DNA from 3 places in the Streptomyces sp. NBC_01465 genome. Region 1 is predicted to be linked to each of the others. Evidence: riboswitches for the same ligand, from Rfam matches in the RefSeq annotation. Region 1 holds a riboswitch; each other region holds the start of a gene.
What was found. Region 1 has a riboswitch for ZMP and ZTP ahead of OG707_RS34565 (bifunctional 5,10-methylenetetrahydrofolate dehydrogenase/5,10-methenyltetrahydrofolate cyclohydrolase). Riboswitches for the same ligand answer to the same signal wherever they lie in the genome.

Region 1 (4,765 bases):
CCGCGTCACGGGTCGGAGGCCGAGCCGGCGGGGAGCGCCCCCTGCGCCGGCCGGCCCCGTGCCCGCCAGTACTACTTGGTGCTGAAGTCGCTGAACTCGTTCTGCCCCGGATAGCCGGGCTGGTGCGAGGTGCCGAAGAGCCCGACGTCCTGGGTGGCGGCCGCCGAGGGGATGTCGGCGGTGCCGATCGGGGTCCAGGTGGTGCCGTCGGTGGAGTAGGAGCCGGTGTAGGTGGTGCCGGTGCGCACCAGCTTCAGCCGGCTGGGGAGGACGGGCTTCCCGATGCCCGAGCCGTTCGCGGCGGCTCCGGAGTCGAGCTTCCCGTCGCCGTCGGCGTCCCACTGCATCGAGTAGCCGCGCTTGGCGCTCACGGTGACGGTCACGAAGCCGGGCGAGGTGCCGGCCGCGCCGATGTCGTTGCGCACCATGATCCCGGTCTTGGCGCCGGAGTTCTCGTAGCGCTGGCCGGTGACGCGCACCGTGGTGGTGGATCCGTCGTGCTCCGCGCCGGGCAGATAGACCGCCCCGTACTGGTTGGCGCTCCCGTACACGTCGGAGCCCGCCGCCCTGATGCCCAGTGCGTTGCCGGTCTGCGAGAAGTGTGCGGGCTCGGGCGTGGAGTCGACCGTACGGAACGCCGGGTCGACCGGCGCCTTGAGCAGCACGCTCGCATGCCCGTCGGCCGAACCTGCCGCTGCGCCATGGGACGTGACCCGGTAGGTGGCGGAGGAGTCGAGCTGCGCGGTCGGGAAGAGCTGGTTCAGTGCGGCGGGCGCAGTGATCCGGAAGGTGGTCCGTACGGTCCGGCCGGGCGCCACCGAGGAGAAGGTGTCCGCCGAGTCCGGCTCGACGGACCAGCCCTTCGGAGCCTTCAGACGCAGCCTGGCCTTGGTGATCGTTCCGATGCCCAGGTTGGTGAACTCAGCTGTGGCCGTGCCAGTTTGACGGGTCGTCAGTGCATCCGGAGCGGTGAGGTTCAACGCGGTCTGCGGCAGGAGCCTGCCGCCCTGGGCCGCCGGCCGCACCCGGAAGAGCGCCGAGCCGTGGGCGGGTACGGCGGCGGCGATCGCGCTGCCCGCCTCGCGGGCCACCTGGTGCGACCAGAGGTTGTCGAGCCGGTAGGAGTCGGCTGCGGGGAGGCCCGCGGCGGCCGGGTCGACCGAGACGGTCCGTGCGGTGGTGCCCGTGTTGAAGAGCCCGACGATCACATCGCCGTTGGTCTCCGTCTTGGTGAAGACCTGGGATGTTTCGGTCTTGCTCACCCTGGAGGCGTCGATGGCGTCCTGGTCGACGGCGATGACGTCGCGGTTGGTGAGCATCTTGAGGTCGCCCGCGTCGAGTTCGGTCAGATCGGTGCCGAGCAGCAGCGGCGAGGCGGCCAGCGCCAGCAGGCTCATCTGGGTCTGCCGCTCGTCGCGGGTCAGGCCCGTGTCGTCGCCGTTGCCCACCTCGAGGGAGTCGTAGTCGTTGAAGGCGCCCGGGCGACCGTACGGCTGCCAGTCGGCGACCTGGTCGAACCGGCTGGAGAACCTGCGCCAGCTGGTGAGCGGGGTGCTGGAGCCGTTGACCCCGCAGTAGCACTCGATGTCGCCGCCGGTGCGCCAGCTGTTGCTGGTGGCCTGCCAGGTCGAAACGTCCGCCATGGAGAGGGAGTTGGACAGCTCCAGGTGCATGGGGCGGCCGGTGGCGCCGATCGCCTCGTGCCAGGCCTTCATGTCGGGGCGGTTGTCGGCGGGGACGAGGCCGCCGCCGGGGCCGACGAAGTCCATCTTGATGTAGTCGACGCCCCAGGAGGCGAAGAGGTCCGCGTAGCCCTGGATGTACTCCTGCGCACCGGGCTTGCTGTAGTCGATCCGGTAGGCGTCGTTGTGGGTGTTGCCGGGCCGCGTCGGGTCGGCGATGTCCTGCAGGTGGTACGGGGTGCCCTGGATCGGCAGGTTCTCCTTGTACGCGTCGATCGGCACGCCAGGCGTGAGGTAGATGCCGAACTTGAGCCCCAGCCCGTGCAGATACGAGGCGAGCGCGGCGCCGCCGTGCGGGAACCGGGTGGTGTCCCAGGCCCACCGGCCGTAGGCGTCCAGGTGATCGGACCACCCGGCGTCGATGTTGATGTACGAGTAGCCGTACTTCTGGAGCTTGCTGTGGAGGGCGTCCGCTTCGGCGCGGATGCCGGCCTCGGTCAGGTCGCTGCCTTCGCGCAGGGCGCTCCAGCTGCTCCAGCCCATCGGAGGTGTGGGCGAGACCGTGGCCGGGGAGGCGGCGACATCGGTGGTCCGGGCGCCCGCCGGGGCCGGTGACATCCCTGCGGCCAGTCCGAGGGAGACGGCCATCGGGAGGAGGTATCTGATCCATCGCGTGCGCATACTGCGGCTCCTTGGCCTTGTTGAATGGCGTGGGCATGACACAGTCGAACCACAGACCGCTTGCGCGGGGGTTCGGCACCGGACCCATAATTCATCCGATGTATCGCCGGGATCAAGATGTCGGCGCCAACTAAAATCGCGGCCCCGGTAGACTCGTCGGCGGGCCGTGACTGGCGCTGAGGTGGAGTACCACCGGGGAGCGGACCCGACGGCTGCACGCCGCCTCCTGCCGCGCGCCTGGGCGATTCACCACGATCCCCAGGAGCCCCGTATGTCCCAGACCGCCCAGTCCACCGCCCGCCCCATGGACGGCACCGCGCTCGCCCGCACCACCGTCGAGGAAGCCGCCGCGTCCGCCGCCGAGATCCGCCGCCGCACCGGGGTGACGCCGTGTCTGGCGACGGTGCTGGTCGGCGAGGACCCGGCCTCGGTGACGTACGTGAAGATGAAGCAGAACCGGTGCGCGAAGGCCGGGATCGAGTCCCGTCACATCGCGCTTCCCGCGGACATCACGACCGAGCAACTCGTCGCCGCGGTCACCGAGTTGTCGAACGACCGCTCCGTGCACGGCATCCTGCTCCAGCACCCGGTCGGCCCCCACATCGACGAGCGCGCCGCCTTCGAGGCGATCGACCCGGCCAAGGACGTCGACGGGGTGACCATGCACTCCTTCGCCGCGATGGGCTTCGGCGAGCCCGGTTTCGTCTCCTGCACGCCCGGCGGGATCATGCGGCTCCTCGACGCGTACGACGTCGAGCTCAGCGGGAAGCACGCCGTGGTCGTGGGCCGCAGCGCCATCCTGGGCAAGCCCGCAGGGATGCTGCTGCTCGCGCGGGACGCGACGGTGACGTACTGCCACTCGCGGACCGTCGACCTGGCCGCGCACATCCGACAGGCCGATGTGCTCGTCGCCGCCGTCGGGAAGCCGGAGTTCATCTCCGGCGCGGACATCAAGCCGGGCGCCGTGGTGATCGACGCGGGGTACAACGCGGGCAACGTCGGGGACGTCCACTTCGCGAGCGCGGCCGAGCGGGCGAGCCTGATCACGCCCGTGCCGGGCGGCGTGGGCCCGATGACGATCGCCGTGCTGCTCGCGCAGACGGTCGAGGCGGCCGCGCGTCAGCTGGGGCTCGAAGGGGTGTGACGCCGTAGCGTGCATGCGGTGCCGACCGTACGAAATACGCTGCTTGCCCTGATCTGTACGGCTTCGCTGCTCGGCGCGGATCCCGCGCCGAGCAGCGCCGCATGCTCCTCACGCCAGGTGGCGTCCTGGACGCCCGACGCCCGGACCACCACCGCCTTCGCGAGGTACGGCAACAACAACACCCGCACGGACGACTGGACCGGCGGCGACGGCACGCACGCGGTGCGGCTGCCGGACGGGCGGGTGCTGTGGCTGTTCTCGGACAGCTTCCTCGGGGCGGTGCACCGCCCACCCAATCGACGCGGGCAGCCGTACGCCTGGCGGGACAAGTCCGCGCCGTTCGTAAGGAATTCGGGTGTGGTGGCGGGGCGCGACGGCTCCCCGGTCCGAACGCTGCGCGCCCCACTCTTCCCCGATCCGGCGCCCGCCCAGTGGCGTTGGCCGGTCTCGGCGCGGGTCGAGGGCAGGACGGTGCGGGTACTGCTGTGGCGGCGGGCGGCGAGCGGGCCGCCCCTGGTCTTCGGGCGGCCTCTCGCCACGGAGGTGGCCACGCTGTCACTGCCGGGGCTGCGCGTCGAGTCGGTCCGTACGATCGCCAAGGGCCCTGTCCTGTACGGGACTTCGGCGGTGGACGCCGGCGGCTGGACGTACGCCTTCGGAACCGACGACACGGTGACACCGTCCTCCGCGTACGCAGCCCACGCCCGCCGGGGCCACCTCGGCGACCCGGCGGAGTGGCGGTACTGGGACGGCGCGGGCTGGGACCGGCGGCCGGGGCACGCGAAGCCGGTGCTGCGCGGCGGGGTCGGCAGCGCGTTCACGGTGGCACGGTCCGGCCGGACCTGGGTCCTGGTCACCCCGGCGGCGGGGCTCGCGGGCCTGGGTCGCTTCGTCACGTACTGGTCGTGCTCCGCGACGGGCCCCTGGCACGGCCCGGGCCGGGGCTTCAACCCACCGCTGCCGCGCGACAGTTCGCCCCGACCGGCCACGGTGGCGTACAACCCCCAGCTGCACACCGCCCTCACCGGCGGCCCGGTCCTGAGCTACGACGTCAACTGGCTCACCGCGGACCCCGACGAGGCCCTGGCAGCCGTCGACCGGAATGTGTCCCTCTACCGTCCAAGGTTCCTGCGCCTGCGCTGGGGGCCTTAGATCCCATTTCCTTCGTCCCCGCCCTGCGAGTCATCGACCCATCGGCGGAAATCGCTCGTACACCGTCACCTTGCGGCCACGGACCCGAGTCTCGGCGACCGCCGAG
Region 2 (4,765 bases), 1.3 Mb from region 1:
GGGCGAACTGGGAAGAGTTGCCCGACCATTTCCAGGACAACACGTTCGACATGGTGTTCTGCGTTGGCAACTCGCTTCACCATGCCACGGGCGCGACAGGCAGGGGTGCTGCTCTGGAGTCGATGTCACGGCTTCTGCGCCCCGGCGGGCGCTTGGTACTCACATCCCGCACTTGGGAACTCGTGAGGGCCAGAGGTTCCCGGCTGGAGATCAGTGACCGACTCGTCCGCCGGAACGGTCGCGATGCCGTCGTGGTCTACCGCTGGGAGATTGCGCCGCATTGGGAGGAGGAGCACCACATCGAGATTGCGATCGCGCGAGTTGATGCGACCGGGTTGGTTCTTGTCCGCTCGGAACTGCTGTCCTGCTGGCCCTACCGGTACGAGGAACTCGAAGACGAGCTGCACCGGGCCGGACTCCAAACGGAACTGAGCACGTTCGACCTTGAGGCCGAGAACTACATGGTGGTCGCGCGCAAGGTATAAACACCGGACTCTCAGTGAGCCTTTTCCAACCTCCTGGTTGGGTCCGTGGCGGCATGCACGCAGACATGCCAGCAGCCCAGTTGCTGGGCTGGACCGAGGAATCAAACGAGGTCCCGCACGGTCCGGAATCAGGAGACCTTCGGGCGCCCGGCCGCCTCGGGTCGCCAGACATCAAGGTCCAGGGCCACCGTGAGGAAGTCACTCTCCACACGGACGACAACGTCGGGATCCTTGATCCCCGCGGCGAACTCCTCGGCCCGGGCATCGTCGAGCAGGAAGACGAAGTGCTCGATCACCACGGGCTGATTCCTGAGGTCACCATCCGGATCCACCGCGGTGTTCGCACGGTCTGCTGCGAGGCAGAGCACCATCATGAACACCTTGAGGTGATCCGCTCCGAGCAGCAGATCGGCTCCGTGGACAACCATGACGATGCCCACCCCGCCCGTGACGGCCTCGTGGAGGTCATCGTGGCAGTCGACCAGAGCATCCCAATTCCAGCCGAAATAGCCGGGGACTCCGACCGCCCGAGCAAAGGCGTCAAGCACACCGGCCTCATCTGTCAGATCGCGAGCATGCACCTCGTACACCCGACCACCCGCAGCTCGTAGAGCCGCGATCTGCTCTTCGAATTCAACCGCCTCGCGAGGCCCGAAGATGACCCAGGGCGTCTCCGGCTTGGCTACATCGAACGAGGCCACATCTGACCCTTCCTGGCGCATTCGCGTGCAACCTGACAGCGACGTCCGCCTGTTCGGGGTCGAGGGCTGTACGTAGCGATGAAGCTCCTGGTAGACGCGTTCTCGACCAAGATCGCCCGTGCCCGCCAGGAGCTTCCTGTGCTTACTTACCCCTCGTCGATCGATCTGTCCAGCCGTGGCCTGCAGCTCCTGACTGAGCGGCTCGCTGTTCGGCGACGGGAGCTCGGTACCCGGTGGCGATGACTACCTACCGACCGCCAGGGCCTGCTCGCCCTGGCCACCTCTGGTGCGGTGACACCTGTGCCCAGCTTGCCGCTGGGTTCGGAATTGGTATCGCGATCGCCTACCGGTACATACGCGAGGCCATCGAAGTCTCGGCCGCTCTTGCACCGACCCTGGCGGAGGTGATGGAGACGGCCCGGGCGAAGGCGTTCGTGATCCTGGACGGCACGTTGCTGCCGATCGATCGGGTCGCCGCCGACACCCCCTAATATTCGGGAAAACACAAGCGGCACGGCATGAACATCCAGGTCCTCACCGACCCGTTCGGCCGACTGCTCTGGGTATCGCCAGCCCTGCCCGGAGCCACCCACGACCTGACCGCTGCCCGAAGCCATGGCATCGTCGACGCGCTCGCCGCCGCGGGACTGAAGTGCTGGGCGGACAAGGGCGTACCAAGGCACTGGCCAGCACATCCGAGTCCCCTACCAGGGCCGCCGACGCAACCGCTGGAAGCGGCGGCACAACAGCCGTCACGCCAAGATCCGCTGCGTCGGCGAGCAGGCCATTGCCGTGCTGAAGGGCTGACGACTCTTGCGGAAGCTCCGCTGCAGCACCAACCTGATCACCGGCATCGTGAAGGCAGTCGTCCCCCACCAATTTTCAACGTGAGCTTGGAAAAGGCTCCCTACGCTTTCCTGCGGGATGTGGTGAGCCATCAGCAGCCTCTATCACCTGGTCGTCACCCGCGCCCGCACCGAAGCAACTGCCGCGAGTTGACAGCGCACCCCGACCCGGCGCGATGCCGAGTAGGATCCTGCCCGGCCGCAACTGGCGAAGGTGGACAACCACCGGGGAGCGGCCGTTTTCTCGCGTAAGCGTCGACCGCCTGGGCGCCAGCGTCAGTGATGTCCAGCTGACCCAGGAGGCTATGACGTGGATCTACGTTACGGAATCAACCCGCAGCAACACACTGCCTATGTCGCACCAGTACGCCCTGGGCAGTGGCCGGTTCGCGTGCTGCAGGGCAGCCCGTCCTACATCAACATGCTGGACGCGCTGAACAGCTGGCAACTGGTCTTGGAGGCCGCCCGAGCTCTGCACCGGCCTGCCGCCGCCTCCTTCAAGCATGTCTCGCCGGCCGGCGCGGCGGTGGCCGGGCCCGTCGATGACGTCACGGCTGAGCTCTACAGCATCGACCGCGACGGTGTCGGAGCGCTCACCAGCGCTTACCTGCGTGCCCGCGATGCCGATCCGAGATCCTCCTACGGCGATTTCGCCGCAGTCTCGCACCCGGTCGACACCGAACTCGCCGAGCTGCTGACGGGTGTGGTCTGCGACGGCATCATCGCCCCTGGCTACGCTCCCGGCACCGTCGCGGCGCTCAGCCGGAAGAAGAACGGCCGTTTCCTGATCATGGAAGCAGATGAGGCGCTCATGCCCCCTCAACATGAGACACGGGAGATGTTCGGCCTGCGGCTAACCCAGCAACGCGACGAGGTGACGCTCTCCACCGAGCTGCTGGACAACGTCGTGTGCGGTTCGCTGCCCGCGACGGCAGCGGAGGATCTCCTGCTGGGCTTGGCCGTCCTGCGCTACACCCAGTCCAACTCCGTGTGCTTCTTGCGCGGCGGGACAACCCTGGGGATCGGCGCAGGCCAGCAGTCCCGCGTGGACTGCACCCGCCTGGCCGGCGCGAAAACCGACACCTGGTGGCTGCGACGCCACCCGGCGGCCCGCACGCTCACCTTCCAGCCGCACATCCGGCGCCAGGACCGGATCAACTGGCAGATCCGCTTCATCGAGGGCGACCTCACCCCGGACGAGAACGTTCGGCTGGCGAAAGCACTCTCCGCACCCGCACCCGAGCTGACTGACGACCAGCGCAGGCAATGGCTGACTGGTTTGAGAGAAGTCGCGTTCGTGTCGGACGGCGCCTTGCCGTTCCGCGACAACGTCGACCATGCCCACCGGCATGGCGTCGGCTACATCGCCGAGCCGGGTGGATCGATCCGTTCCAGCGAGGTCGAGGACGCCTGCCGCGAGCATCGGATCGCTCTCACCCGCACCGGGCTCCGGTTGTTCCACCACTACTGAGCCTGAACTCGTGGTGTCGTAGCTGCTGACAGGGGTTGATCCTCGCGGTATGCCGTTGTCATGAGGTACGCGCAGGGCGGTGGTCTGACGGACGAGCGGCGAGAGTTCCGCGAGGGCATCCGGAAGGTGGCGGCCGGGCGGTTCGCCCGTGGCGAGCCGAGCCTGGTCATCGCGAAAGATCTGCGGGTCAGTGTCCGGTCGGTGCAGCGGTGGCGGAGGTCGTGGGCCAAGGGCGGCCCGCGGGCCCTGCGCTCGGTCGGATCGGCCTCCCCGCCACGCTTAAGCGAGGCCCAATTTCTGCAGCTGGAGGCGGAGTTGGCCAAGGGGCCCATGGCTCACGGCTGGCCGGACCAGCGGTGGACGCTGACCCGCGTGAAGACCGTGATCGGCCGCCGTTTCCACAAGAGCTACACCATCCAGGGTGTGCGCAAGCTACTGATCCGCCACGGTTTCTCCTGTCAGATTCCGGCCAGACGGGCCCTTGAGCGTGACGATGAGGCGATCACTGGCTGGGTGAAGGAGACCTGGCCGCTGGTGGAAACACCGCGGCGGCGCTCGACGCCTGGATCGTCTTCGAGGACGAGTCCGGCTTCTCGATGACGCCGCCGATCGCCCGCACGTGGGCCCGACGCGGGCACACCCCCGTCATCCGGGTCCGTGGCCGCTCCCGCCGACGCGTCTCCATCGCCGCCCTGACCTGCTACAAACCAGGCGAACGCTCCCGCCTGATCTACCGGCCCCGCCGCGACGACGGCCGGCGCGACGGGCGCAAGTCCTTCGCCTGGACCGACTACCGCGACCTGCTACAGGTCGCTCACCAACAACTCGGCGGCCCGATCGTGCTCATCTGGGACAACCTGAACGTGCACCTCGACGTTCGGCTCCGCAGGTGGACCGCCGATCGGGACTGGCTGACCGTCTACCAACTGCCGTCCTACGCACCGGATCTCAACCCGGTCGAGGGCATCTGGTCCCTGCTGCGGCGCGGCTGGCTCAGCAACGTTGCTTTCACCAGCCCAGACCACCTGGTCCAGACCGTCCGGCGCGGCCTGCGCACGATCCAGTACCGCAGCGACCTCATCGACGGATGCCTTGCCGGAACCGGCCTATCCCTCAACCCGACGACTTCACGAGTTCAAGCTCAGTAATGTCATCGAGGCCCCCGCACCAACCAGCGGTGGGGGACCTTAAAGCCGGTGAACCCACAATTCATGAAGTGCGGACGGATGAACGGGAATCTGTCGCTGGCCTTGTGACGAAGTT
Region 3 (4,765 bases), 4.2 Mb from region 1:
GTCCGTGATCAGCCTCTGCTGGCGCGGGGCGGACGGGCGGACGGTGCGGCTGGACGAGTTCCCGTCGCAACTGGACATGGGGTTCGTCAAGGAGGTCCAGCAGATGCCCGAGTGGCCGCTGCTGGCGGACGGCTCCACCGGGCTGTGGTTCGCCAAGACGCATGTCCTGCGGCTGCGACTGACCGACGCACAGGGGAACTGGCTCCCGGCCGCCCGCCTCGCGGGTCCGACGCTGCTGTGGACGCGGGGCAGTTCGATGACGCTGCGCCTGGAGGGGTCCGGCTCCTCGTCGCGCGCCGTGGACATCGCCAACTCGGTGCGCTGAAAGGGGAACCTGCGGGGTTCGAGCGGTGTACCAGAAGTGACGCGGTACGGACGGGCCGTACCGGAGTCGGCTGGGGGACGCATGCGACTGCTACGACGACTTGCCGCACTGTCAACGGTGTTGGCACTGAGCTGGGCCTTTGCGCCGGCCGCGACGGCCGGTGGACCGACGAGCGTGCTGCTCGTCGCGCCGTCGAGCGCGATGACGGCTTCCCTGTACTACTCGGACGAGGAGTACGGGACGCTGACGGATCTGCTCAATGCACCGGACCCCGGCGGGGCGACGGAGCCGAAGGAGCCGAATCTGGACGCGACGATGGAGGCACGCCAGATCAATGTGACGTGGATGGTCCACGATGTGACCCCCTGGCGGCTGGACCGGGTGTACGCCCCGGTGGAGAGCAAGACCGTCTGGATCCACACCTCGGAGAGCGCGCCGGGGTTCACGACCGGCGCCTGGCACAGGGCGGACCAACCGGCCCGGCTGAAGGCGCTGTTGAAGAAACTGGGGATGATGGGCCCGGTCTCCGACAAGGGATCAGGACCGGTGCCTCCGGCCGACGATCCGACGTCACCCACTACAAGGACCGCCACCGTGTCCGTCTCCACTCCCGACAAGGGCTCCGGGGACACCACGGACTGGTGGTGGGCGATACCGGGCCTGGCGGTCGGGGCGGGGCTGGCGCTGGGGCTGCGCCCCTTCGTCGTACGGCTGCTGGCGCGGCCTCGGGGCGGGACCCGGCAGGAGCTGAGGGACGTATGAGGGCGGCGACGCTGACCGCCTTGGTGTGTGCGGCAGTTGTGGTGTTCGCGCCGGGGGCGGCGACGGCGGCCCAGCGAGCGCCGGATCTGGCCCTGGTCGTCCCCGAGGGCGGCGGCCGGCCGCTGACGCTGACGACCAGGGACCCCGATTTCGCCGCACTGTCGAGGATGATGCAGCCGCGGTACGCCCGTACGGAGCGCCTTCCGGAGGGCTTCTCGCCCACGGTGCGGGCGACCGTGGTGTGGGGTCTGTCCGGGGTCGGCGGCTGGCCGCAGACCGAGCGGCCGCCGGGCGGGGACGCCGCGTTCGAGGGACAGGACCAGGTGATGGCGGCCGACGACCCCGCGGACACGACGGTCTGGGTGCGCTCGGACCTCTCGGTGGACGTCGACGACGACGACATCCGCTGGCACCAGGTCCCGGCCGGGGTGCTCGACCTGCTGGCCAAGCACCATCTGCTGGGCCCGGACCGGCCGCCCGCCCACCCTGACCGGGGCGGGACGGACGGCTGGTGGTGGCTGATACCCGGGCTCGCTGCCGGATACGGCGCGTCCGTGCTCGTACGACGGCAGCTGGCTCAACCGGAGGAACCGCAGCACCAGTTGATCGACCTGGATGCCTAGCTGCCGGGCGCTCAGTCGATCGGCAGGCCCGGGGCCGGGAAGGCGGCCATCAGGTCCGCCACCTCCGCACGGATCTTGGCCAGCTGGTCCTCGTCACCGGTGCGGGCGGCGGTGACACCGCGGTCGATCCAGTCGGCGACGGCGGCCATGTGCGCGGTGGTGAGACCGCGGGAGGTGAGGGAGGGGGTGCCGATGCGGATGCCGGAGGGGTCGAAGGGCTTCCGCTGGTCGTAGGGGACGGTGTTGTAGTTGACGACGATCCCGGCCCGGTCGAGGGCCTTCGCCGCCACCTTGCCGGGGACGTCCTTGGGGGTGAGGTCGATCAGGACCAGGTGGTTGTCGGTGCCGCCGGAGACCAGGTCGAAGCCGCGTACGAGCAACTCGTCGGCCAGGGCGCGGGCGTTGGCGACCACGGCGTGGGAGTAGTCGCGGAAGGAGGGCTGGGACGCCTCGTGCAGGGCGACGGCGATGGCGGCGGTGGTCTGGTTGTGCGGGCCGCCCTGGAGGCCGGGGAAGACCGCCTTGTCGATGGCCTTGGCGTGTTCCTCGCGGGAGAAGAGCATCGCGCCGCGCGGGCCGCGCAGGGTCTTGTGGGTGGTCGTGGAGATCACGTCCGCGTGCGGGACGGGAGAGGGGTGGGCGCCGCCTGCGATCAGGCCGGCGATATGGGCGACGTCCGCGGCCAGCACGGCGCCGGACTCGCGGGCGATCTCCGCGAACGCGGCGAAGTCGATGGTGCGAGGGAGGGCGGTGCCGCCGCAGAAGATGACCTTGGGGCGTTCCTTGAGGGCGAGTTCGCGTACCTCGTCGAAGTCGATGAGGCCCGTGTCGGCGCGGACGCCGTACTGGACACCGCGGAACCACTTGCCGGTGGCGGAGACGCCCCAGCCGTGGGTGAGGTGGCCGCCCATCGGGAGGGCCATGCCCATCACGGTGTCGCCGGGCTCGGCGAAGGCGAGGTAGACGGCGAGGTTGGCCGGGGAGCCCGAGTAGGGCTGGACGTTGGCGTGCTCGACGCCGAACAGGGCCTTGGCGCGGGCGACGGCCAGAGTCTCGACCTGGTCGATGACCTGCTGGCCCTCGTAGTAGCGGCGGCCGGGGTAGCCCTCGCTGTACTTGTTCTGCAGGACCGTGCCGGAGGCCTCCAGGACGGCCTGCGAGACGTAGTTCTCGCTGGGGATCAGGCGCAGCGTCTCGGACTGGAGCTGTTCCTCGGCGCCGACGAGGGCGGCCAGTTCGGGGTCCGTGGCGGAGAGAGAGGGGTGCGAAAGGGGAAGGCTCATGGCGTCCTCCGGGTCGGTGTCAGGATCACGTTCCCGGGGTGCCCAGGCGGGCGGCACCTCGTGCGTCGGGCCGCGTGCGGCTCCCTCGGGGTCGATTCCCCGCTCGCCAGTCGCCGCACGTGCCGTACAGACTAGCGGGCGCGTCGGACGGGCGGGTTCACTCGTGCGGCATGCGAGCGACGATAGACAGGGGGCGCCATCCCTGCCCGCAGGCCGTTTGAAGCCGTACGAAACGGAGACCCCGTGTCGAACACCGCAGCCGCCATCGCCACCGCGGAAACCCACAGTGCGCACAACTACCATCCGCTGCCCGTCGTCGTCGCCTCGGCGGACGGCGCCTGGATGACCGACGTCGAGGGGCGTCGCTACCTCGACATGCTCGCCGGATACTCGGCGCTCAACTTCGGCCACGGCAACCGCCGTCTGATCGACGCCGCCAAGGCGCAGCTGGAGAGAGTGACGCTGACCTCCCGGGCGTTCCACCACGACCGGTTCGCCGACTTCTGTACGCAGCTCGCCGAGCTCTGCGGGATGGAGATGGTGCTGCCGATGAACACCGGGGCGGAGGCGGTCGAGACGGCCGTGAAGACCGCCCGGAAGTGGGGGTACAAGATCAAGGGCGTGCCGGACGGACAGGCGAAGATCGTGGTCGCCGCCGACAACTTCCACGGCCGTACGACCACGATCGTCAGCTTCTCGACGGACCCGGAGGCGCGGGCGGACTTCGGTCCGTACACCCCGGGCTTCCAGGTCGTCCCGTACGGGGACGTCGACGCACTGGACGCGGCCGTCGACGAGAACACCGTCGCCGTGCTGCTGGAGCCGATCCAGGGCGAGGCGGGGGTGCTGGTGCCGCCGCCCGGCTATCTGTCGTTCGTCCGGGAACTGACGCGGGTGCGGAATGTGCTGTTCATCGCCGACGAGATCCAGTCGGGGCTCGGCCGGACCGGGAAGACCTTCGCCTGCGAGCACGAGGACGTCGTGCCCGACATGTACGTCCTGGGGAAGGCCCTGGGCGGCGGCGTCGTCCCGGTGTCGGCCGTCGTCTCCTCGGCCGAGGTCCTCGGCGTCTTCCGGCCCGGCGAACACGGCTCCACCTTCGGCGGAAACCCGCTCGCCTGCGCGGTGGCGCTGGAGGTCATCGCAATGCTCCGCTCCGGTGAATACCAGCAGCGCGCAACGGAGTTGGGCGACCACCTCCACCACGAACTGGGCCTGCTGGTCGGCGGCGGAGCGGTCGAGGCGGTCCGCGGGCGCGGCCTGTGGGCCGGGATCGACATCACGCCGAGCCGGGGCACCGGACGGCAGATCTCCGAGCGGCTGATGGACCGCGGGGTCCTGGTGAAGGACACCCACGGCTCGACCATCCGCATCGCACCCCCGCTGGTCATCAGCAAGGAGGACCTGGACTGGGGTCTCGACCAGCTGCGCGACGTGCTCGCCGACTGAGACGCCCGAGACCTAGAGGATCACGTGGGGCAGGAAGCGGGCGTACTCGTCCGTGACCGGCCCCGCCGATTCGCGGATGCCGAGCCCCGCCGCCTCGTCCTCGACGACCCAGGCACCCAGCACCGTACGGTTGCCGTCGAAGTCCGGCAGCGGGGCCAGCTCCTGGTAGCAGCACGGTTCGTCGGTGCGCAGGACGGGCGCGGCGCCGCCCGGCTCGTGGAGGGTCACGCCGGCGCCCTCGCGGCCGAGCAGCGGTTTCGCCACGTACCCCTGGGTGGTGGCGAGTTCGCGCGGGCCGTCCAGGTAGGCGGCGAGGAGGTTCG

Region 2: another riboswitch for ZMP and ZTP. It lies ahead of OG707_RS40460 (phosphoribosylaminoimidazolecarboxamide formyltransferase); the one in region 1 lies ahead of OG707_RS34565 (bifunctional 5,10-methylenetetrahydrofolate dehydrogenase/5,10-methenyltetrahydrofolate cyclohydrolase).
Region 3: another riboswitch for ZMP and ZTP. It lies ahead of glyA (serine hydroxymethyltransferase); the one in region 1 lies ahead of OG707_RS34565 (bifunctional 5,10-methylenetetrahydrofolate dehydrogenase/5,10-methenyltetrahydrofolate cyclohydrolase).

The regions. Positions count from the first base shown of each region.
Region 1 covers NZ_CP109467.1:7,402,692-7,407,456, reverse strand. The annotation lists gene OG707_RS34570 (NEW3 domain-containing protein) at 72-2,363, opposite strand; ZMP/ZTP riboswitch at 2,520-2,613, shown strand; gene OG707_RS34565 (bifunctional 5,10-methylenetetrahydrofolate dehydrogenase/5,10-methenyltetrahydrofolate cyclohydrolase) at 2,635-3,507, shown strand; gene OG707_RS34560 (DUF5005 domain-containing protein) at 3,526-4,659, shown strand; gene OG707_RS34555 (glycosyltransferase family 39 protein) at 4,690-4,765, opposite strand, start outside.
Region 2 covers NZ_CP109467.1:8,723,352-8,728,116, reverse strand. The annotation lists gene OG707_RS40475 (class I SAM-dependent methyltransferase) at 1-485, shown strand, start outside; gene OG707_RS40470 (barstar family protein) at 614-1,186, opposite strand; partial or broken gene OG707_RS40465 (transposase family protein) at 1,325-2,077, shown strand; ZMP/ZTP riboswitch at 2,223-2,307, shown strand; gene OG707_RS40460 (phosphoribosylaminoimidazolecarboxamide formyltransferase) at 2,342-3,502, shown strand; one part of gene OG707_RS42510 (IS630 family transposase) at 3,563-4,021, shown strand; one part of gene OG707_RS42510 (IS630 family transposase) at 4,024-4,650, shown strand.
Region 3 covers NZ_CP109467.1:3,202,242-3,207,006, forward strand. The annotation lists gene OG707_RS14950 (hypothetical protein) at 1-325, shown strand, start outside; gene OG707_RS14955 (hypothetical protein) at 443-1,087, shown strand; gene OG707_RS14960 (hypothetical protein) at 1,084-1,710, shown strand; gene glyA (serine hydroxymethyltransferase) at 1,722-2,993, opposite strand; ZMP/ZTP riboswitch at 3,027-3,117, opposite strand; gene rocD (ornithine--oxo-acid transaminase) at 3,237-4,442, shown strand; gene OG707_RS14975 (glutathionylspermidine synthase family protein) at 4,455-4,765, opposite strand, start outside.